DNA from 3 places in the Isoptericola sp. NPDC060185 genome. Region 2 is predicted to be linked to each of the others. Evidence: riboswitches for the same ligand, from Rfam matches in the RefSeq annotation. Region 2 holds a riboswitch; each other region holds the start of a gene.
What was found. Region 2 has a riboswitch for thiamine pyrophosphate ahead of ACFWDO_RS05360 (ECF transporter S component). Riboswitches for the same ligand answer to the same signal wherever they lie in the genome.

Region 1 (7,324 bases), on a different contig from region 2:
CGCGACGACCACGACGTACGCCAGCACGCCGCCGGTGAACCGGCCGGCCATGGAGAACATGTCGCCGACGCGCAGCGCGTCGTTCGCGACGGCGGACACGACCTCGCCGGTGGGCAGCTTGCGCGTGATCGCGTGCCCCGCGCGCGACGCCTTGTAGCCGACGAGCTGGGAGAACGACAGCGACGCCCGGACCCAGTTCTCGACGTCCCAGATGTGGTTGAAGATGCCGGCGACGACGATGACGAGCGCGGCGCCGAGCATCGCGCCGCACCACAGGAACAGCGGGCCGCCGAAGCCCTGCGACAGGCCCTCGTCGATGGCGCGGCCGATCAGCAGCGGGGCCGCGGCCGACGCGAGCATCGCCACCACGCCCGCCACCAGGGACTTCGCCAGCACGTCGCGCTGGCGCCACCCCTGCCACGCGAGGAGCTTGGCCGGGGAGGTCAGAGGAGGGTTGCCCACGTCGGGCAGGGGGAGGGGTCGCACGGGGATCAAGCGTACGGACGCGTACCGACACCGGGCGACGGTTTATCGCGCCTACGATGCTGGGGTGAGCACGCCGCAGCAGACCCCCGCCGCCACCCAGGCCCAGGCCGAGACCGCCATCCGCAAGGCCCGTGGGTCGCTGAAGCGCTACCGGTTCATGGCGATCCTCACCGGCTGCATGCTGCTGGTGCTGTGCGTCGAGATGTTCTTCAAGTACGTGGTCCCGGTCGAGGTCGTCGTCGACTACATGGGCTGGGTCCCGTTCGCCCACGGCTGGATCTACGTGGTCTACCTCGTGACCGTCCTGGACCTGTGGTCCAAGATGCGCTGGGGCTTCGGCCGCCTGGCCACGATGGTCTTCGCCGGCGTCGTGCCGGTGATGTCGTTCATCCTCGAGAAGCGCGTGCACGCGGGGGCCGACGCGAAGCTCGGCGCCCTCGCGGAGCGGTACTCGGCATGACGTCGCTCGCCCCGCTCGTCGCGCCGGGCCCGCCGCTCGACGCCGGACGCCTCGCCCGGTACGCCCGGCACCTGCCGCTGCCGGGCGTCGGCGCCCAGGGGCAGCGTCGGCTCGCCGCGGCGCGCGTGCTGGTCGTGGGGGCGGGCGGCCTGGGCAGCCCGGCCCTGCAGTACCTCGCGGCCGCGGGCGTGGGCACGCTCGGCGTCGTCGACGACGACGTCGTGGACGTCTCGAACCTGCAGCGCCAGGTGGTGCACGGCACCGCCTACGTCGGCCGGCCCAAGGTGGACTCGGTCCGGGACCGCCTCGCGGACCTGGCGCCCGACGTCGAGGTCGTGGCCCACGCGGAGCGGCTGACCCCCGAGAACGTGCTCGACATCCTGCGCGGGTACGACCTCGTGCTCGACGGGGCCGACAACTTCCCGACGCGCTACCTCGTGTCCGACGCCGCGGAGATCCTCGGCGTGCCGGTCGTGTGGGGCGCGATCCACCAGTTCGACGGCCAGGTGGCCGTGTTCTGGGGCGCGCCGGTGCGCGAGGACGGTACCCGCGAGCGCGGCGCCACCTACCGCGACGTCTTCCCCGTCCCCCCGCCGCCCGGCACCGTGCCGGACTGCGCGACGGGCGGCGTGCTGGGCGCGCTGTGCGGCACCGTCGGTTCGGTCATGGCCACCGAGGCCGTCAAGCTGATCACCGGCGCGGGCACCACGCTGCTCGGCCGCATCGCCGTCTACGACGCCCTCGACCTCACGTGGCGCCAGCTCGCCGTCCGCCCGGACCCGACCCGCGAGCCCGTCGCGGCCCTGCTCGCCGACGACGCCGCGTACGCCGCGTTCTGCGGCCTGCCCGCGCCGTCGGGCGGGTCGGCCGACGCCCGCGCCACGGTCGCGGGGCTGGGCCCCGCCAGCGTGAGCGCGCAGGACGCCGCCGCGCTGCTCGCGGGCGACGCGCCCGTCGCGCTCGTGGACGTGCGCGAGGACTGGGAGGTCCAGGCGCTGCCGGTCGCGGGCGCGACCGTGGCGCCGAGCGGCACGTTCCTGGGCGGAGGGGACGACGCCGCGGCGGCGGTCGCAGCGCTGCCCGCCGACCGCCCCGTGCTGCTGGTCTGCGCGGCCGGCGCGCGCTCGGCCCGCGTGGCCGACGTCGCCCGCGCCGCCGGCGTCGACGCCCGCTCCGTCGAGGGCGGCGCCCCGGCGCTCCTCCTCGCCGTCTGACGCCGAGGTAGTCCGAAACCCCGCGAGTCCCGTTCCCGCCGAGGTAGTGGTCTGGTCCACTACCTCGGCAAGAACGGAACTACCTCGGCAGATCTGGGACTACCTCAGCGGGCGGGTGCCCCCGTCAGAGGGCGAGGTCGAGGCGCCCGTCGGGGGAGGAGCTGGCCAGGGCGCCCTCGCGGCGCGGGATGCGCCCCGCGCCGGCGGCCAGCCGGCCGGCCTGCACGGCGAGGCGCATGGCGTGCGCCATGCGGACCGGGTCGGCGGCCCGCGTGACGGCCGTGGCGAGGAGGACACCGGCGCAGCCGAGCTCCATCGCCAGCGCGGCGTCGGACGCCGTGCCGACCCCGGCGTCGAGGATGACCGGCACCCGCGCGGCGGCCGCGATCGCCTCGATGTTGCGCGGGTTGAGCACGCCCAGGCCGGTGCCGATGGGCGCGCCGAGCGGCATGACGGCGGCGCACCCGACGTCCTCCAGCCGCCGCGCCAGGATCGGGTCGTCGTTGGTGTACGGCAGCACGACGAACCCGTCGCGCACCAGCGCGTCGGCCGCCTCGACGAGGCCGATCGGGTCGGGCAGCAGGGTGACGTCGTCGGCGATCACCTCGAGCTTGACCCAGTCGGTGCCGCACGCCTCACGGGCGAGCTGCGCGGTGAGCACGGCCTCCCGGGCGGAGAAGCAGCCGGCCGTGTTGGGCAGGGCGCGGATGCCGAGCCGCTCCAGGAGTCCCCAGATGCCGCCGTCCTCGGCGCCCGCCCCGCCGGGCCGCACGGCGACGCGGCGCATCGCCACGGTGGTGAGGCCGGTGCCCGACGCGACCAGCGCGTCCTCGAGCGTCATGAGGTTCGACGCGCCGCCCGTGCCCATGACGAGGCGCGAGCCGATCGTGGTGCCGGCGATCTCGAACGGGTCGGCGAGCGGGTCGGCCGACGGGTCGGTGAGGGTCGTGGTGCTGGTCATGGTTCCTCCGTGCTTCGTGGTCAGCCGCCCTGGACGGCGGTGACGATCTCGACCCGGTCGCCGGGCGCGATGCGGGTGCCCGCCCACAGGCCGCGGGGGACGACGGCGTCGTTGACGGCGACGGCGATGCCCTGCGCCGTACCGTCGGCGACGAACGCCGGGACGAGGGCTGCGACGAGCGCCTCGACGCCGTCGCCGTGCGGCCCGTCGAGGGGGTAGGGCTCGCCGTTCACGACGGCGGTGGCGGTGCTCGTGCTCGGGCTCATGGGTGTGCTCCTTCAGGGTCGGGGCGGGCGGCAGGCGCGAAGCGCCGCGGATCGGCCGCGGCGAGCGAGTCGTCGGGCGGCGCCCCGCCGGTCAGCTCTGCCACGACCGCGTCGGCCGTGAGCGGCGCGAGCAGCACGCCGTTGCGCCCGTGCCCGACGGCGGCCAGCAGCCCGGGCGCGGCGGTGCTCCCGACGAGCGGCAGGTTGTCGGGGGTGGCGGGGCGGGCGCGCGGCGTGACGTCGACGAGCGCCGCCTCGTCGATGCCGGGCACGAGGGCGCGCGCGTCGCGCAGGAGGGCGAACACGCCCCCGGCCTCGGCCCGACGGTCGTCCGGGCGCTCGTCGCTGGTGGCCCCCACGACGATCTCCCGGTGCCCCGGCCCGCCGCCGGGTCCCGACCGGGTGCCCGGCGCCCGCGGCACGAGATACACCGGCCGCCCCTGCACGGTGCCGCGCACCACGTGCTCCAGCGCGAGCTCGGGGCCGGCGTCCAGCCGCAGGGTGATCCCCTTGACGGGCCGCACCGGCACCCTGGCCTCCGGCACCCCGTCGAGCAGCCCCACCGGCGGTACGACGCCGGTCGCGAGCACGACGGCGCCCGCGGCGTGGCGCGCGCCGGCGTCGTCGTGCGCCGCGACCACCCGGCCCGCGCCGTCGCGCTCCAGCCGCACCGCCGCACGCCGCACGACCGCGCCGCCCAGCACGTCGACGAGCGCCGCGTGCACCCCGCGCGGGTCGACGGCGAGGTCGCCCTCGACGACGGCGGCCCCGGCCAGCCGCGGCCCGAGGTACGGCTCCCGGCGCCGCGCGTCGGCCACCGGGACCTCCGCGGACGCGAGCCCCCACTCCCGGTGCAGCGCCAGCACGCGGCGCAGCAGGGCGGCGTCGTCGGCGTCGTACGCGACGGCGAGCGAGCCGGCGCGCAGCAGGGGGACGTCGCGGCCGGTCGCGGCGGCGAGGTCGGCGGCGTACGACGGCCAGCGGGCGGCGGACGCGAGGTTGAGGCGGGCGAGGTCCCGCTCGCCGAAGTCGGCCTCGCTGACCGCCGCGAGCATCCCCGCGGCCGCGCGGGTGGCGCCGTCGCCGGGGGACGGGTCGAGGACCGTGACGGACAGCCCGGCCGTGGCGGCGCGCCACGCGACGGCGAGGCCGACGATGCCACCTCCGACCACGACGAGGTCGACGACGTCGCGGGCGGACTCAGGTGCGGACGTGGGTGTGGACGTAAGCATGTGCGCTCCCTTCGCTGGCATGACCCAGATCAGGTTCGACGGTCGGCTCCTGCGCCCTCTCAGCCCCGAGCGGGGCTCCCGTGCGCGGCCACTGTAACCCGGGCCGTGGTTACCCTGACTGGCGTGACCACGACCCGTGCCCGCCTCGCCGACGCCCGCCTGTACCTGTGCACCGACGCCCGCGAGGACCGCGGCGACCTGGAGGACTTCCTGCACGCGGCGCTCGCGGGCGGGGTCGACGTCGTGCAGCTGCGCGACAAGTCCCTCGACGTGGCGCGCGAGCTGGAGATCCAGGCGGTCGTGGCCCGCGTCGCCGCGGAGCACGGCGCGCTCTGGGCGGTGAACGACCGGGCCGACGTCGCGCAGCTCACCGGCGCTCCCGTCGTGCACATGGGGCAGCGGGACCTGCCCGTGCCGGCCGTGCGCGAGCTGCTCGGCGCGGAGCCGGTCCTGGGCCGTTCCACGCACTCCGCCGACCAGGCCGCGGAGGCCGAGGCCGACCCGGACGTCGACTACTTCTGCGTGGGCCCGCTGTGGGCCACGCCCACCAAGCCCGGTCGTGCGGCCGTCGGCCTCGACCTGCTGCGCGAGGTCGCGGCGACCCGCCCGGCGACGCCGTGGTTCGCCATCGGCGGGGTCGACGCCGAGCGGCTGGACGCCGTGCTCGACGCCGGCGCGTCGCGCGTCGTCGTCGTGCGCGCGATCACCCAGGCGCCCGACCCCGAGCGGGCCGCCCGCGAGCTGCGCGAGCGGCTGGGCTGACACGGGCGCCCGAGGTCTGTGACCTGGGGAGTTCTCCCCATGGATGCCTCGGGCGGGCCCCGCCGACGCGTGCCACAGTGGGCACCTGCCCCCCACCACGGCCGGGACCGGCCGTGCGCCCCGACCCTGGAGGACGCATGTCCGCACGGACCGCACGCGCCCGCACCACCGCGACCCTCGCCCTCGCCGGCACGCTCCTGCTCGCCGGCTGCACCGGCAGCTCCGGCGACGACGGGGCCGGTACGAAGGGCGAGGCCGCCCCCGCGGAGCAGGCCGCCGCCGACCCGGGCACCGCCACCGTCGCCGACCAGGTGATGGCGGAGCAGAAGATCGCCACGCCGCACGGGGGCGGTGACGCCCACGGCGGAGAGCTCACGGTGACGCTCCGCTCCGTGGAGGTCGGCGCCGAGAACATGACCGTGCGATGGGCGCTGCGCTGGGACGACGACGAGTCGCCCGCCGACGCCGGCGCCAGCTACTACGACATGGGCGTCGTGCCCGCGACGACCGTGACGGACCGCGCGGCGCTCAAGGCCTACAAGCCCTACTGCACCGAGGGGGCCTGGCAGCTGGACAGCGACGACGCGTCGCAGGTGTCGCTGGCCCAGCTCAGGTGCAGGGAGTCGATGCTGGTCTCGCCGCTCGAGAACATCACGTTCAAGTTCCCCAACCACGGCACGATCGAGGCGTCCGCCGTGCTGCCTGCTCCCGACGGCGAGCCCGCGACCGTGGACGTGCTGCCCGCGGAGGGGCTGCCGCTGTTCACGGACGCGACGGTCACCTACGGCGACGGGGCCGCGCAGTGACACCCCGCCGTCCGCGGACGCTCGCCGCCGCGGCGCTCGCGGCGCTGCTCGTGACGGCTTTCGCGCCATCGGCCGACGCCGAGGAGGCGAGCCCATCGTCGTCGGCGTCGTCGTCCGGCACGCCGTCGGCGGACCCGGAGCTGATGACGACGGCGCACGAGGCGCTCGCGGAGCAGGACGCGGCGATCGAGGCTGCCGAGGTCACCGACGCGATGCGCGCGGACTCGACGCTCGACCTGCGAGCGCCGGACTCGACGTTCGACCTCCGGCCCGACGACTCCACGACCGTGCTGGAGAAGACGCAGGAGAAGGCGGACGACACGGTCGTCACGCTGACCTCCGACCTGCTGTTCGACTTCGGCAAGGCGACGCTGACGCCGGAGGCGGAGGCCGCCGTCGCGGCGCTGGCCGACGACGTCCCGCAGGACGCGGCGGTGCACGTGGACGGCTACACGGACTCCGTGGGCTCGGACGCGTTCAACCGGCGCCTGTCGACGAAGCGCGCGCACGCCGTCGCCGACGTGCTCGCGGCGGAGCGTCCGGACCTCACGCTGAAGGTGCAGGGCCACGGCGAGGCGGACCCGGTCGCGGACAACGAGGTGAGCGGTGACGACAACCCCGCCGGCCGCGCGCTGAACCGCCGGGTCGAGGTGACCTACCCCACCGCGTGACCGGCGCGAGGGGCCGGGAGGGGGTGCGTCCGACGGCTACGATGGCTCGGTGACGTCTCCCGCCACCGACTCCCCCCGCCCGGTCCTGGTCGTCGACTTCGGCGCCCAGTACGCCCAGCTCATCGCGCGCCGCGTGCGCGAGGCCAGCGTGTACTCCGAGATCGTGCCGCACACGTTCACCACGGAGCAGATGCTCGCCAAGAACCCGGCGGCGATCATCCTCTCGGGCGGACCCTCGTCGGTGTACGCCGCCGGCGCGCCGTTCGTGGACCCGGCGCTGTTCGAGGCCGGCGTGCCGGTGCTCGGCATCTGCTACGGCTTCCAGGCGATGGCGCAGGCTCTCGGCGGCACCGTCGCCCAGACGGGGCAGCGCGAGTACGGCGGCACCGAGGTCGAGGTCTGCGAGGCCGGCGTGCTGCTGGCCGGCACGCCCGACCACCAGACCACGTGGATGAGCCACGGCGAC
Region 2 (7,324 bases):
GCGCCGCCGACCTCGCCCTCGAGACCTTCCTCCACCTCGCCGTCCAGGTCGCGCGCCGCGACCCCGAGGAGGCGCGCACCGCGCTGCGCGGCGTGGGGCCGTCGTGGCAGCCGGGGCTGGGACCGGTGCACGCCTGGGTCCGCGGCGAGCAGCCGGAGCACGGGTTCGACGCGAGCGGCGCGGTCTACGGTGTGCTGCACGCCCGCGACCACGGCGTCGTCGAGCGGCTGGGCGAGGTGCCGAACCTGCTGTCGGCACCCACCCGCGTGGACCTGAGCGTCGACCCCGCCGACCTGGCCGACCGGCTCGAGGAGTACGCGTCGTCCGGCTCGCCCGCCGTCGAGGCCGACCTGTTCCTGGCGCTCACCCGGCTGGACCTCGCCCGCGCGACGCCCGAGGTGCTCGACCGGCTGGGGGCGCTCGAGGTGCCCGTCGCGGGGCAGCGCGGCCGGGACCTGCGGCTCCTGGCGGGCCCGGTCGTCGTCGCGTACGTGGCCGACCCGGTCGCCGAGCCGGCGCTCGTCCGCGACGAGCGCTGGGACTGCTGGCGCGCCGCCCCGGTCGTCCTGCCGCGCTCGCTGCACGGTTTCCCCCGCCGCATCGACACCCGCGGCTACGCGGGCCACGACGCGTACGCGGTGTTCCCGGGGTGGGGAGACGCCGCCGCGGAGGGCCTCGTGCACAGCGAGGACCCGGCCCTCGGCGTCACCCTGCGGCAGGCCGCGCGCCGCGCGACGCCGTTCGGGCCCGCGGGCGCGGTCGCCGTGCTCGGCGCCCAGCGGGGCTTCCACGAGCGGGCGGCCGAGGACGGCTCCGCCGCGGCGCTCGAGGCGTGGGACCGCGGCCTGCTCCGGCCCGGCGTCGCCGACGCGGCCCTGCTCGACCTGCAGACCACGCCGCGCGCCCTCGCGGCGTTCGCCGCCGCGGCGGTCCGCCTCGCGGACGACGGGCTCGCGTCGGTGGTCTGGCCGGTGCTCGACGACCTCCTCGCCGCCTCCCAGGCCCGGACCCGCCTGCTGGCCGGCACCGCGGAGCTGGCCGAGGCGATGCTCGCCCTCGCGCCGGACGCGGCCGCCGCCGTCGCGACCGGGGTCGCCGACCCCGCGGTCCTCGCCGTGCCAGGGTTGCGGCGGCTGGCCGCACGGCCGGGCTCCTCGCGGGCCGTGGTCGCCGCGCGGGAGACCGTGGCGGCGCTCCCGCCGGTCGCGGGGGAGCCGGTGGCCCCCGCCCCGGCGGCACCGGCACCCGTGGGCGTCCCCGACGACTTCGACGCCGTGTGGCCCGCGGGCGTCGCGACGCTGCCCGCCGTCGACGACGGGGTCGGCGTCACCGCGACCTGGCAGGACCCGGACGCCCCCACGAGGCTGCTCGCCCTCGACCTGCGGCTCCCCGCCCACCCCGGCCGCGTCTACCGGGTCGTCAAGGTGTGGGCGTACGACCTGGAGCGCGAGGGCCAGTGCGCCGCCGTCGCGCGCGCCGAGGGCGAGGAGCCCGACACGTCCGGCTACCCCACGCGCGGCACCGAGGCATGGCTGGCCTGGGACGCGGAGGCCGGCGTGCTGCGCGCGCACGAGCACCGCAACCGCACCGAGGGCACGGGCGGGCCGCTGCGGCCGCCGGCCGGCGGAGTCCCGCCGCGCAGCGCGGCCCTGCACGCCGTCGCCCTGTCCATGCTGTGCCACGAGGGCGACGCGGGGATCGCCGGGGAGCACGTCGTGCGCGAGCTGATCGAGAGCGGCGGCATCGGCTGGGCGGGCGTCCGCCTCGCCGCGCGCGCCCTGGTGACGCAGCCCGCGGCGAGCCCCGCGCGCATGGTCCGCGTGGTGGAGCGCCGCCCCGCCACGCTGCCCGCCCTGTGGCCGGTGCTCACCGAGGCGGTCGCCGCGGCGGGCGCCACCGACGGCCCGCTGCCCCGCTGGCTCCCCCGCGTGCTCGACGTCGCCGGTGCGGCGCTGCCCTACCTCGCGGAGGCGGCCCGCCGGGGCCTGGTCCCGGCCGACGCGGCGACGTTCCCCGGGCTGGAGGCGATCGCCGCGCGGCCCGGCCGCACGGTGGGGCCGGCCAGGGCCCGCGCGCTGCTCGCCGCGGTCGGGGCGCAGGGGCTCACGCGCGCCGCGTCGTGAGGAGCAGCGCCGGCAGGTGCTGCTCGTCGTCGGTCGGCCGCGCGACGATCTCCGCGTCCGTGACCTCGGTGGACGTCCAGTCCGCCGCCGGGAACGCGGCGCGCAGGTCGCCCGCGGTGGTGCCCCAGCCGAGCCCGGCCCGCACCGACATCGCGAGCACGGCGACGAGCGCGTCGGGCGGGCAGATCACGGCCAGCCCGGCCACGTAGGCGGCGCGGCCGTCGGCGTCGAGGGAGTGCAGCAGCCCGGAGTCCAGGACCGTGCGCGGGCGCACGTCGAGGCGGTCGAGGTGGCGGGCGTCGGCCACCTCGAAGCGCACCTCGCCCGGCGGCTCGAGGATCGCCTCCGCGGCCCGCTCCCGGGCGCGCGAGATCGCGTGGGCCGCGCCGTCGACCCCCACGACCCGGTGCCCGGACCGCGCGACGGCGAGCGCCAGCACGCCGGTGCCGCACCCGGCGTCGAGCACCGGGTCCGCGAGCACCGACCGCCGCACCAGGGAGAGCAGCGCGGGCTGCGGGCGGCCGATCTCCCACGGCGGCGGGACGTCCCCCGCGTACAGGGCGTCGAAGTCGTGCTGCGGGCGTGCCTCCGGTCCGGCCATGCGCGCACCTCCTGAGCCCAGTGTGCGCGCCGCGGGCGATCCCTCACCTGTCAGGGGTGGGGCGTCTACCCCGCCGCGAGGACGGCGAACGGCAGCGCCGCGACCAGGACGCCGACGGCCAGCACCGCGGTGTCGTGCCGGGCCCACGGCGCCGGCTCCGCCCAGGTCCGCGAGCCCGCGCCCGCGAAGCCACGGGCGTCCATCGCCACCGCCATGGTCGTCGCGTCGCGCAGTGTGGCCGCGAGGACGGCGAACGTCACGGAGGCGGCGTGCCGCCCGCGGTCGAGGGGCCCGTGCCCCGGCCCGACGCCGCGGGACCGGCGGGCCCGCGACGCCTGCTCCCACACGGTGCCGAGGCGCTCGAACCGCTGGAGCGCGGCCGCGACCCCGACGACGAACCGCGCGGGCAGCCGCAGGCGCTGGCCCAGCTGGTCGGCCAGCCCGCTCGGGTCGATCAGGGGCGCGAGCGCGACGCCCGGCAGCGCGAGGACCGCGATCCGCATCCCCGCGACGGCCGCGACCTCGAGGTCGCGGCCGCCCAGCAGCCACGTCGACCACGTGACCGACGCGACCGCCACGACCACCGCGAGGTAGCGCGCCGCCGGCCCGGAGCGCCGCGGCAGGCCGACCGCCCCGCAGGCGACGACGGCGCCCAGCGCGGCGGCCGCCGACGCGAGGTCCCGCACCCCGAACGACGCGACCAGGCCCAGCAGCCCGAGCGTCACGAGCACGAGCGGGTTCGCCCGCCCCAGCACGCCGAGCGCGCCGGTCGTGCCGCCACCGCCCGTCATGCCGCGGCCACCCGGTGCGGGCGGCCCATGCCGTGCCCGTCCTCGTCCGGCCCGCCCGGCGGCAGCGCGACGCGATGGTCGGCGAGCCCGACGAGGTGGCGGTCGTGGGTGCTCGCCGCCACGGTGGCGCCGTGCCCGGCGGCCGCGACGACCCACCCGGCCACGGCGGCCCACGTGTGCCGGTCCTGGCCCACGGTGGGCTCGTCGAGCAGCGCCAGGGGTGGCCGGTGCGCGAGAGCCGCCGCGAGCGCCAGCCGCCGCTGCTCGCCGCCGGAGAGGCGGAACGGGTGCGCGTCGGCGAGATGGTCCAGGCGCAGCAGCGCGAGCACGGCGTCGACGTCCACGGGCACATCGAGCCGCCTGCCGGTGAGCGCCACCTCGTCGCGAACGCGCAGCGCGAGCAGCCCGTGCTCGGGATGCTGCGGCACCCACCCGCAGCGGCGGGCGAGCTCGCGCGACCGGGTGCCGCGCCCGGGCGACCCGGCCACGCGCCCCCGCGCGGGCCGCAGGTGCCCGGCGAGGGCTGCCACGAGCGTGGACTTCCCCGCCCCGGACGGGCCGGTGACCGCGGTGAACCGGCCCGCGGGCAGGCGGGCGTCGACGCCGTCCAGCGCGCGCGTGGTGGTGCGGCCCCGCAGGCCCCGGGTCGTGAGGTCGACGCCGAGTGCGTCGACGGTCACCTCCGGACCGGCGTCGTCCGGCGCGACCAGCGCCGCGGGCACGGGCAGCGGGTCGGGCGCCGGGGCGTCCGGGAGCCAGATGCCGGCGGCGGTGAGCGCGGCCCGGAGCGGGGCGCCCTGATCGACCCCGGGCTCGCCCCCGGGCTCGACCCCAGGTGCGCGCAGGGCGCCCGGCGCGACGTCGTGCGTGACGACGCCGCCCGGGCCGAGCACCACCACCCGGTCGAGGTGCTCCAGCCACGGCCCCACGTGGTGGTCGACGACCACCAGCGAAGTCTCCGTCCCGGCGAGCGCGTCGAGCACCGCGGACCGCACCTCGGCCGCGGCGTCCGGGTCGAGCATGGCGGTCGGCTCGTCGAGGAGCAGCAGGTCCGGGCCGCACGCCAGCGCGCCTGCGAGCGCGAGCCGCTGCAGCTCCCCGCCGGACAGCGCGGAGGTCGGCCGGTCGAGCGGGTACCGCAGCCCCACGTGGTCCAGCGCCCCACGGGCGCGGCGCCAGATCTCCTCCCGCGGCAGGCCGGCGTTCTCGGGCCCGAACGCGACGTCGCGGCCGATCCGCTCGGCGACGACGGCGGCCCCGGGGTCCTGGAGCACGAGGCCGACGACGCCGTCCACGTGGGCCGTGCCGGACAGGTCGCCCGGCAGCGGGTCGCCGAGCACGCCCGCCAGGGCGTGCAGCACGGTCGACTTGCCGGCCCCGCTGGGACCGACGAGCCCGATGCGTTCCCCGGCGCCGACGGCGAGATCGAGCCCGTCGAGCACCGGCGTCGCCCGCCCCGTCGGGCGCCAGGTGAGCCCCGCCAGCCGGGCGCGCGCGCCGCCGTCAGCCACGGGCGACACGGGCCGCCCCGGCGGCGCCGTCGGCCAGGTCCCGGCCGGGCGCGAACGCGTCCAGCACCCCGGTGCGGGCGAGGGCGCGCACCAGCGCCGCGCCGCCGAGCCCCGCGAGGAGCGCGCCGGACAGCGCGAAGAAGCCGAGGTAGGCGAGGCGGAACCCCCACTGCCAGTCGGGGTAGTAGGCGAACCACTCGTAGACGGCGCCGCACGCGCCCGCGGCGGCACCCGACAGCGCCGCCACCGCGGTGCCGAACCGGCGGTACAGGAACAGCGCCAGGACGAGCTCGACGCCGAGCCCCTGCACGACGCCCGAGACGATCGCCGAGAAGCCCCAGCCGGCGCCGAGCAGGGCCTCGACGCTCGCGGCCACGACCTCGGTGAGCAGCGCGGCGCCAGGCTTGCGGACGATCAGCCCGCCGAGCACGCCGCCGAGCAGCCAGCCGCCGCCGAGCAGGCCGGTGGCCGGCGGGAACGCGACGACGAGCCCCGCGGAGAGCAGGTGGTAGAGCTGCGTCCAGCCCCAGAAGACGACGCCGACGGCGACGCCGAGCATCGCCATCGTGACCAGGTCGACGGTGCGGTACCGCAGGCTCGCGCGAGCCGTCCCGAGGACGGTCGGACGCATGATGGGCGCGGACATTCCAGGTAACTCCCTTCGCCGGTGCTAACCGGAGCAGGTTCCAAGGGTCTGCGGCTCGTGCCCGCACTCTCAGCGCCCCTTCGACGGCGCTCCCCTGTCATGGGTGTCTTCAGTTGTGCGTCAGGTGTGACGTCACCTGCGGCGGCCCTCGATGCGGCCGCAGGACCGACCCTAGGCGACGGCGTCGTCGACGCAAGGCCGTCCCGCCCCGTGGGACCCGGGTACGCGAGAAGGCCCGGAACCATGTGGTTCCGGGCCTTTTCGTCGGGGTGGAGCTGAGGGGACTCGAACCCCTGACCCCCTGCATGCCATGCAGGTGCGCTACCAGCTGCGCCACAGCCCCGAGAACCGGCGATCCATGGCCGCGAGCGACCCATGTTTCGTCTGATTCGGTGTGTTCCTCCGGGCTTGCGCCCCTCGGAACGTCGATATCTTAGGCAGACTTCGGGCCAGGTTCCAAATTCCAGTCCGGACCGGCCTGCCAGTGGTCCAGCGGGTACCCGGCCCCCACGTTGTGCGCCACGAGCCGCCACGCCGGGACAGCGCCGGCCCCCGCCCGATGCAGGTGCGACCAGTGCACGTTGTGCATCCCGGCCAGCCCGCGCCACGAGGTCGGGTCGAGGCCGAGCAGCGCCGTCACCCCCAACGAGATCGCGGCGCCGTGGGAGACGAGGACCAGGGTCGCGTCGTCGTCCAGCTGCTCCGCGTGCTCGGCGACGGCCTCGGCCATCCGCGCGGCGACCTCCGCCTTGGACTCCGCTCCCGCTCCCGCCGGCTCGGCGCCGCGGCGCCAGGCGGCGTACTCCTCGGGCCAGCGCGCGGAGAGCTCCTCGCCCGTCATGCCCTCCCACTCGCCGAAGCCACGCTCGCGCAACCGCACGTCGGTCTGCACGGGGGCGCCGCCGAGCGCGTCCGCGTACGCGGTCGCGGTCTCGAGGGCGCGACCCAGGTCGGAGGAGACGATGCGCGTCGCGCGGTGGGACGACGCGAGGGCGGAGCCGCCCTCCCCCGCCTGCCAGCGGCCGACGTCGTCGAGCGGGATGTCGATCTGCCCCTGCAGCCGCAGGGACGCGTTGTACGCCGTGCGGGCGTGGCGCAGCAGGACGACGGTCCCGGCCGTCACCGCTCGTCGCCCGCGAGACGGATGGCCCCGTCACCCGCGGCGTCGCCGTACTCGGCCGCCGCGGCTGCGCCGTCGCCGCCGCGCGCGTCCTCGGGCAGGTCGATGGCCGGGCAGTCCTTCCAGAGGCGCTCCAGCGCGTAGTAGACCCGGTCCTCGGCGTGCTGCACGTGCACGACGACGTCCCCAAAGTCGAGCAGCACCCAGCGCGCCTGGGCCTTGCCCTCGCGCCGGATCGGCTTGGCGCCGGCCGTGATCATCGCCTCCTCGACGGCGTCCACGATCGCCGAGACCTGGCGCTCGTTGGTGCCCGACGCGATGAGGAACACGTCCGTGAGGACGAGCTGCTCGCTCACGTCGAGCGCGATGATCTCCTGCGCCTTGCGGTCCGAGGCGGCCCGGGCGGCGACGACCGCCAGCTCGACGGCGCGGGGGGTGGCGGTCATGCGGCGGCTCCAGGCGGGGAGGTCGTAAGGGAGTGGACCACCGCGGGCGCGGCGGAGTCGGTGCTGAAGCTCTTGTCGTCCGAGCC
Region 3 (7,324 bases), on a different contig from region 2:
GATGCCGAGCACGACGACCAGCTCGGAGGAGCCGTCGTCGTCCGCGGTGCCGGTGCTGGCGGCCTGGGCGTCGGAGCCGGCCGCCGGGGAGCCGCAGGGCGTCGCCTCGGCGGCCGGGGTGGCCGCCGCCGCACCGGCGGGCGGGTCGTAGGTGAACGCGAACTGCCCGCTGGTCGGGTGGCCGTCGGCGGACACGATGCGCCAGTCGACGGTGTACTCGCCCGCCGGGCCGAGCGTCACCGGCACGGACGCGGTGCGGTCCTGCGTGGTGGGGCACCCGCTCGCGTGCTCGGTGCCGTCGGCGTCGGTCACCGAGATGACGGTGCTCGACCCGTCGGCGGCCAGGTTGAGCACCGCCTCGTCGAACGTGATCTCGACGGACTCGGGCGCCTCGGTCACGGTCGAGCCCGACGTCGGCGTGGTGCCGACGACGACGTTGTGCGCGCTCGCGGGCCCGGCGAGCCCGACGGCGCCCGCGAGGGCGAGGCCGAGCGCGCCCGCGCCGGCGAGGAGCGCGCGGCGGGTCGTGCGGGGACGGCCGCGGGTCATCGCTGCTCCGTCCGGGCGCGGGTGCGGGCCAGGGCGGCGACGCCGGTCACGGCGCCCACGAGACCCAGCCCCAGGCCCGCCGCAGCGAGCGCGAGGGGCAGGGTGTCGCCGGACCCGTCATCGGCCTGCGCCGAGGCGTCGGACCCGGTCTCGGCCGAGGCCCCTGCCGCACTGCCGTGCGCGTCGTCACCGGTCGCCGGCACGACCTGCAGCACGGGGGCCGGGTGCTCGGGCTCGGCGTCGCCGGTGGCCTCCTGGTCCCACTCGACGACCTCGCCGTCGGAGTAGGTCTGCGTCGTCGGCAGCGTGATCGCGTCGACGCCGTCGGGCACGGCGCCCGCCGAGACGGAGAAGCGAAGGAACTCGCCGGGCGCGATGCCGGCGTCGGGGTCGTCGGCGGTCCACTCGACGCTCGCGGGCGCCTCCGTGAGGGTGGTGCCCTGGACGTCGACCGGCTCGGGCAGCTCGGCCCGCGTCACCTTCGCGCTCCACCCGGGGACGGGCTCCACGGACACGCTGGTGAACGGGGTGTCGCTCGGCAGCGTCACCTTCACGGCCGTGGTCGACGCCTCGGGCGACTCGTTGGGGACCTTGAAGGTGAGGGTGGCGTACGCGCCGGACTCGGCGGAGTCCGGTGTCACCGTCACGTGCGCGGACGCGGCTCCGGCGCCCAGCAGGAGGGCGGGGACGGCGAGGGCGGCCGCTCCGGCGAGCCGACGGGTGCGGCGCGTGCGGGCAGGGGTGGTCGTAGGCATGGCTGTCTGCTCCGGTGGTTCGAGGGTTCGTGGGACGGCGAGGGCCCGCCCCGTCCGACCTCGGACCAGGGCAGGGCTCAGGCGGCGCGCGCGAGGGCGCCGCGCCGCACCGGGGGCCCGCGCGGCGCCGGACGGCGGCGCGCGTGCCACGGCAGCGGACGCCAGACCGGTCCCGCGACGACGGGCCCGCGGCGGGCCACGGGCAGCGAGGCCGGCCCCCGCACCAGCAGCGCCACGTGCGCCAGGTGCGAGGCGACGTTCGCGGCGGCCCGGTCGCCCGCGGCGAGCAGCAGCGCGGTCAGGAGGACGGCGACGGCGTGCGCGGCGAGCATCCACGTCGTGGTGCCGCCGTCGGCGGCGTGCTCCAGGTGCACGGCGGTCCCGGTCGCGGGGACCAGCGAGCCGGGCCCGAGGTCGTGCCCGGCGTGGCCCGCGAGGGCCGGGACGGCTCCGCCCGCGCCCACCGTGCTCCCGGTGCCCCAGGGGTCGTCGTCGGCGCGGGCGGCGCCGAGCACCGACAGGGCGGAGTGCTGCACGAGCTGCAGCGCGACCATGGCGGGCAGCAGGCGGCGCAGCGTCAGGCGACGGCGGGCGGTCCAGACGGCGACGGGCGCCGAGAGCGCCAGCACGACCAGCCACGCGAGGGGTGCACCGGGCAGCGCGCCGCCGCCCAGGAGGTGGGCGGCGGCCGCGATGCTGAGCGTCGTGCCGGCGACGAGGAGCTCGCGCACACGACGGACGACCACGGGCACCCCGGCACCCTATCCCGCCGGGCGACACGCCTGGGAGGACCCGCCGCCGACCGCTGCGGCCGGTGGGCTACGGTGGCGCCGAACGACACGGGGTGCCTCCCGCCGTCGGCCCCGGCCGGCGACGAGACGCTGAGATCACACCCGTCGAACCTGATTCAGCTAGCACTGACGAAGGGATGTCGACATGAGCGTGCGCGCGCATCACGACAGCTCCGCCCTCCGGGGCACCACCGCTCCCGCGACCACCGCACCAACCCCCGCGCCCAGCAGGCCCCGGGTCCTGGCGATCGCCGGCTCCGACCCGTCGGGCGGCGCCGGGATCCAAGCGGACCTCAAGGCGATCGCCGCGGCCGGCGGGTACGGCATGGCCGCGCTCACTGCCCTCACGGCCCAGAACACGCGCGGCGTGCGGGGGGTGCACGTGCCGCCCGCGGAGTTCCTCACGGCCCAGCTCGACGCGCTCGCGGACGACATCGCCATCGACGCCGTCAAGATCGGGATGCTCGCGTCGGCGCCCGTCGCGCGGGCCGTCGGCGCGTGGCTCGACGGCCTGCCGGACGGCGGGCCGGTTCCGGACGGCGCGAACGGGGCCCGCCCGGCCGTCGTGCTCGACCCGGTCATGTTGGCCACCAGCGGCGACCGCCTGCTGGACCCGACGGCGGAGCGCGCCGTGCGGGACCTGCTCGCGCGGGTCGACGTCGTCACGCCCAACCTGCCCGAGCTCGCGGTCCTGGCCGGCGAGCCCCCCGCGCCCGACTGGCCCGCCGCGCTCGACCAGGCGCGCCGGCTCGCCGCCCGGCACGACGTGCTGGTCGTGGCCAAGGGCGGGCACCTGACGGGCGACGATGCCGAGGAGGGCGACCCCGGCGCGCCCGACGCCCTCGTCGGCCCGGACGGCACGCTGCTGGAGCTCGCCGGCGAGCGGGTCCGCACCACGGCGACGCACGGCACCGGCTGCTCCCTGTCGAGCGGGCTGGCCGCCCGGTACGCCCGCACGGGGGACTGGGCCGAGGCGCTGCGCGGCACGAAGGCGTGGCTGGCGGCGGCGATCCGGGCGGGGGAGGCGCTGCGCGTCGGCGGGGGGCACGGGCCGGTCGACCATCTCGCGGGGAGCACCCCGGCGGGCGCCGTCGATCCGGAGCCCCCGGCCGGGCGGGACGAGGCCGCCGCCGGGGCCGGCCGCGACGCCGTCGACGGGTGGTGGGCCGCCGCCGCCGGGGTGCGGGCCGCGATCGACGAGCTGTCGTTCGTGCGGGCCCTTGGCGACGGGACGCTCGGTACGGACCGGTTCCGCGACTACCTCGAGCAGGACGCGATCTACCTGCGCGAGTACTCGCGCGCGCTGGCCCGGGCCAGCCAGCTCGCGCCCACGCGCGCCGAGCAGGCCTTCTGGGCCGGCGGCGCGCACGGCGCCCTGGTCACCGAGCTCGACCTGCACACGACGTGGCTCGGCGGGGAGCCGACCGACGTGCCGACCAGCCCGACGACGGCCGCGTACCTCGACCACCTGCGCGCCGCCGGGGACGACTACGCGACCCTCGTGGCCGCGGTCCTGCCGTGCTACTGGATCTACCAGGACGTGGGCGAGCGGCTCGCGGCCCGCAACCACCCCGGACACCCGTACGCCGCCTGGCTCGGCACGTACGCCGACGACGAGTTCGCCGCGGCGACCCGCCAGGCCGTCGCCGTCCTGCGCCGCGTCGCCGGCGCCGCGGGGCCGGCCACCCGGGTGCGGATGGGCGCGGCCTTCCAGGGGGCGTGCGAGCACGAGCTCGCGTTCTTCGACCAGGCCGCCCGGCCCCGCGCGGTCGCGCTCGAGGGGGCCGTGGCGGGGTGAGCCCGGGCGCGGTGGCCTGAGCCCGGCCCTGCCGGAGCACCCGGGTCAGGCCGGCGCCATGCCTTCACCGCGCCTTCGCCCCAGGTCGGGCAAACGCTTGCCAAAAGGCGGTGACCGGGGCAAGCGTGTCGGTGGCGGGTGTCAGAATGGTGGTGATGCCCGACACAACGCGCGCTCCGCGCAGCAGCAGCCGAGGCGCCGCAGGCGCCGATCCCTCCCACAGTCCGAGGAGGAGCTCCGCCTCCTCCGCCCCGCGCTCGTCCGTCGCGCCCGGCACGCCGCCGGGCGGGCCGTCGGGGCCGCCCGGCGCACCCGGCCATCGCGCCCCGGCGGACCCCGTCGCCCCGGCGGACCCCGTCGCCCCGGCGGACCCCGTCGCCCCCGCGGGCTCCGAGCTCTCGACCCTCGCGTCGATCCGCCGGCTGTACCCCTACGTCAGGCCCGCGTTGCCGCGCATGGTCGGCGGCCTCTTCTCGGCTCTCGGCGCGAGCCTCGCCGCGCTGGCGATCCCGCGCGTGCTCCAGACCCTCGTCGAGGGCCCCCTCGCGGAGGGTGCCGCCGCCCACGACCTCGGCGCCCTGGTCGTGCCCGTCCTCCTCGTCCTCGTCCTGGGGGTCGCGGAGGCCGGGTTCGTCCTGCTGCGCCGCAACCTCGTCATGTACCCCGGCACGCGGGTCGAGGCCGAGCTGCGGATGGCGCTGTTCCGCCACCTGCAGGACCTGCCCGTCGCGTTCCACGACCGGTGGCCCGGCGGCCAGCTGCTGAGCCGGATCATGGGCGACCTCGGCCTGCTGCGGCGCTGGCTGGTCTTCGGCCTCCTGCAGCTCGTCGTCAGCATCGTGACGATCGTGGTCGGCGTGGGCATCCTGCTGGCCACCGCCGGCTGGCTCGGCCTCGTCTACCTCGCGGGCGCGATCCCGGTCACGGTCATCGCGTTCCGCTTCTCGCGGCGCTACCGCGTCATCGCGCGCCTGTCGCAGGACCAGTCGGGCGACCTCGCCACCACCGTCGAGGAGTCGGTGCACGGCATCCGCGTCCTCAAGGCGTTCGGCCGCGGTCGCGACGCGCTCGACTCGTTCACCGACCAGGCGGAGGAGCTCCGGCGCACGGAGATCCGCAAGGCGGGCAACCAGGCCACGGTCACCACGTCGCTGCAGCTCATCCCCGAGGTCACGCTGGCCGTCTGCCTGGTGCTCGGCACCGTGCTCGCCGCCCAGGGGCAGATCACCGTCGGCAGCCTCGTGGCGTTCTTCCTCACGACCGCCGTGATCAACGGCCCCGTGGTCGACCTCGGGATGACCCTGTCGATGACGCTCAACGCCCGCACCGCCGTCGACCGCTTCTTCGAGGTGATGGAGACCCCGAACCCCCTGGCCGACCCCGCGGACCCTGTGGAGACCGGCCCCGCGCGCGGCCACGTGGAGCTCCGCGACGTCACCTTCCGCTACGAGGACGCCGCACGCCCGGTCCTCGCCCACGTCGACCTCGAGCTGCCCGTCGGCACCACGACGGCGCTCGTCGGACTCACCGGGTCGGGCAAGTCCACCCTGGCGATGGTGGTGCCCCGCATCTTCGACGTCACGGGCGGCGAGGTGCTGCTCGACGGCGTGGACGTGCGCCGCATGCGGCGACACGACGTGCGGCGCGCGGTCGCGGTCGCCTTCGAGGACCCGACCCTGTTCTCCGCGTCCGTGCGCGACAACGTGCTCCTCGGCGTCCCGGAGGCCGGGCCCGACGCCGTCCCCGAGGCCGAGCGGGAGCGCCGGCTGCACGAGGCGCTCGAGGTGGCACAGGCCGGCTTCGTCGCGAACCTGCCGCAAGGCGTCGAGACGCGGATCGGCGAGGAGGGCCTGTCCCTGTCCGGCGGCCAGCGCCAGCGCCTCGCCCTCGCGCGCGCCATCGCGGCGCGGCCCGCGGTGCTCGTCCTCGACGACCCGCTGTCCGCGCTCGACGTCGCGACCGAGGAGGCCGTCACCACCCGGCTCCGGACCGTGCTGGACGGGACGACGAGCCTCGTCATCGCGCACCGGCCGTCCACCGTGGCGCTCGCGGACCGCGTCGCCGTGCTGCGGGACGGCCGGATCACGGCCGTCGGCACGCACCGCGACCTGCTCGCCAGCGACGCCCACTACCGGCACGTCATCTCCAGCCTGGAGCAGGACTGGGAGGAGAGCGCCGAGCACTCAGGCCGGGACGAGCCCGACCGCGCTCGGGCTGAGCAAGACGACGCCGACCCGGACCCGACCGAACAGGCCGGGTCCGAGCAGGCACAGTCCGAGCAGGCCCGGACCGGGCACGACGAGAAGGAGGTCCAGCCGTGAGCCGCCCCAGCACGCCGGAACCGTCCCAGCCCGCGACGTCCGGTCCGGACGACCGCCGTCGCCCCACCGACGCGACCGCGGACGACGCCACCCGGCTCGACGCCGCGGCCTCCCGGGACGTCAGGTCCCGGTCGCTGCGCCTGCTGGGCGAGCTGCTGCGGCCGCGCCGCGGCGCCCTCGCCCTCGCGGGCCTCCTGGTCGTGGTCTCGACGCTCGGCCAGGTGGCCGGCCCGTGGCTCGTGTCCCTCGCCATCGACTCCGCCGTGCCCGACCTCATGGACGGCGACGTCGGCACCCTCGTGCTGGTCGGCTCCGCCTACCTGGTCGCCGCGGTCGTCGGCGGGCTGTGCGCGGGCGCCTACGTGCGGCAGGCCGCGAAGATCGCGCAGGGCGTGCTGCTGGACCTGCGCCGCCGGGTCTTCCGGCACACCCAGCTGCTCAGCCTGGAGTTCCACGAGTCGTACACGTCCGGCCGCATCATCAGCCGGCAGACGTCCGACCTCGAGGCGCTGCGCGAGCTGCTCGACGGCGGGCTCACCGGCGTCGTGTCCTCGCTCATGCTGATGATCTTCACCGGGCTGAGCCTGTTCCTGCTCGACTGGCGGTCCGGCCTGGTGCTCGCCGTCGCCCTCGTCCCCGCATGGCTGCTCACCCGGTGGTTCCAGAAGCACTCGCAGGTGTTCTACCGCGAGCAGCGCACCACCTCCGCGCGGCTCATCGTGAAGTTCGTCGAGACGATGACCGGGATGCGCGCCGTCCAGGCGTTCCGCCGGGAGTCGACCACCGAGGCGGAGTACGGCGCGCTCAGCGAGCAGTACCGGGACGCCAACCTCAACACCATGGGGCTCAACGGCCGCTACCAGCCGGGGCTGGTGCTCATCGGCAACGTCGCGGTCGCGGTCGCGCTCGCGATCGGCGGCTGGCGGGTCTACTCCGGTGGGCTGGACGTCGGCGTGCTGGTGGCGTCCCTGCTGTACGTGAAGCGGTTCTTCCAGCCGATCCAGCAGCTCGGCAACTTCTACAACTCCTTCCAGTCCGCCACGGCGGCGCTGGAGAAGGTGTCCGGCCTGCTGGCCGAGGAGCCGACCGTCGTCGAGCCGCGCCGTCCCG

Region 1: linked by a shared signal. The riboswitch ahead of thiO (glycine oxidase ThiO) and the one ahead of ACFWDO_RS05360 (ECF transporter S component) in region 2 are both predicted to bind thiamine pyrophosphate.
Region 3: linked by a shared signal. The riboswitch ahead of ACFWDO_RS07995 (bifunctional hydroxymethylpyrimidine kinase/phosphomethylpyrimidine kinase) and the one ahead of ACFWDO_RS05360 (ECF transporter S component) in region 2 are both predicted to bind thiamine pyrophosphate.

What each region holds. Positions count from the first base shown of each region.
Region 1 covers NZ_JBHWYY010000003.1:42,799-50,122, reverse strand. Annotated here, with positions in the region: gene ACFWDO_RS01810 (ABC transporter ATP-binding protein) at 1-492, opposite strand, end outside; gene ACFWDO_RS01805 (DUF3817 domain-containing protein) at 551-946, shown strand; gene ACFWDO_RS01800 (ThiF family adenylyltransferase) at 943-2,160, shown strand; gene ACFWDO_RS01795 (thiazole synthase) at 2,285-3,121, opposite strand; gene thiS (sulfur carrier protein ThiS) at 3,142-3,387, opposite strand; gene thiO (glycine oxidase ThiO) at 3,384-4,619, opposite strand; TPP riboswitch at 4,609-4,711, opposite strand; gene thiE (thiamine phosphate synthase) at 4,734-5,381, shown strand; gene ACFWDO_RS01775 (hypothetical protein) at 5,519-6,187, shown strand; gene ACFWDO_RS01770 (OmpA family protein) at 6,184-6,858, shown strand; gene guaA (glutamine-hydrolyzing GMP synthase) at 6,908-7,324, shown strand, end outside.
Region 2 covers NZ_JBHWYY010000008.1:102,083-109,406, forward strand. Annotated here, with positions in the region: gene ACFWDO_RS05340 (hypothetical protein) at 1-2,123, shown strand, start outside; gene ACFWDO_RS05345 (class I SAM-dependent methyltransferase) at 2,104-2,724, opposite strand; gene ACFWDO_RS05350 (energy-coupling factor transporter transmembrane component T family protein) at 2,790-3,515, opposite strand; gene ACFWDO_RS05355 (ABC transporter ATP-binding protein) at 3,512-5,026, opposite strand; gene ACFWDO_RS05360 (ECF transporter S component) at 5,019-5,672, opposite strand; TPP riboswitch at 5,666-5,778, opposite strand; tRNA gene ACFWDO_RS05365 (tRNA-Ala) at 5,943-6,015, opposite strand; gene ACFWDO_RS05370 (histidine phosphatase family protein) at 6,106-6,795, opposite strand; gene rsfS (ribosome silencing factor) at 6,792-7,238, opposite strand; partial or broken gene ACFWDO_RS05380 (hypothetical protein) at 7,235-7,324, opposite strand, start outside.
Region 3 covers NZ_JBHWYY010000015.1:39,919-47,242, forward strand. Annotated here, with positions in the region: gene ACFWDO_RS07980 (copper resistance protein CopC) at 1-549, opposite strand, end outside; gene ACFWDO_RS07985 (YcnI family protein) at 546-1,304, opposite strand; gene ACFWDO_RS07990 (hypothetical protein) at 1,382-2,056, opposite strand; TPP riboswitch at 2,135-2,250, shown strand; gene ACFWDO_RS07995 (bifunctional hydroxymethylpyrimidine kinase/phosphomethylpyrimidine kinase) at 2,241-3,893, shown strand; gene ACFWDO_RS08000 (ABC transporter ATP-binding protein) at 4,349-6,214, shown strand; gene ACFWDO_RS08005 (ABC transporter ATP-binding protein) at 6,211-7,324, shown strand, end outside.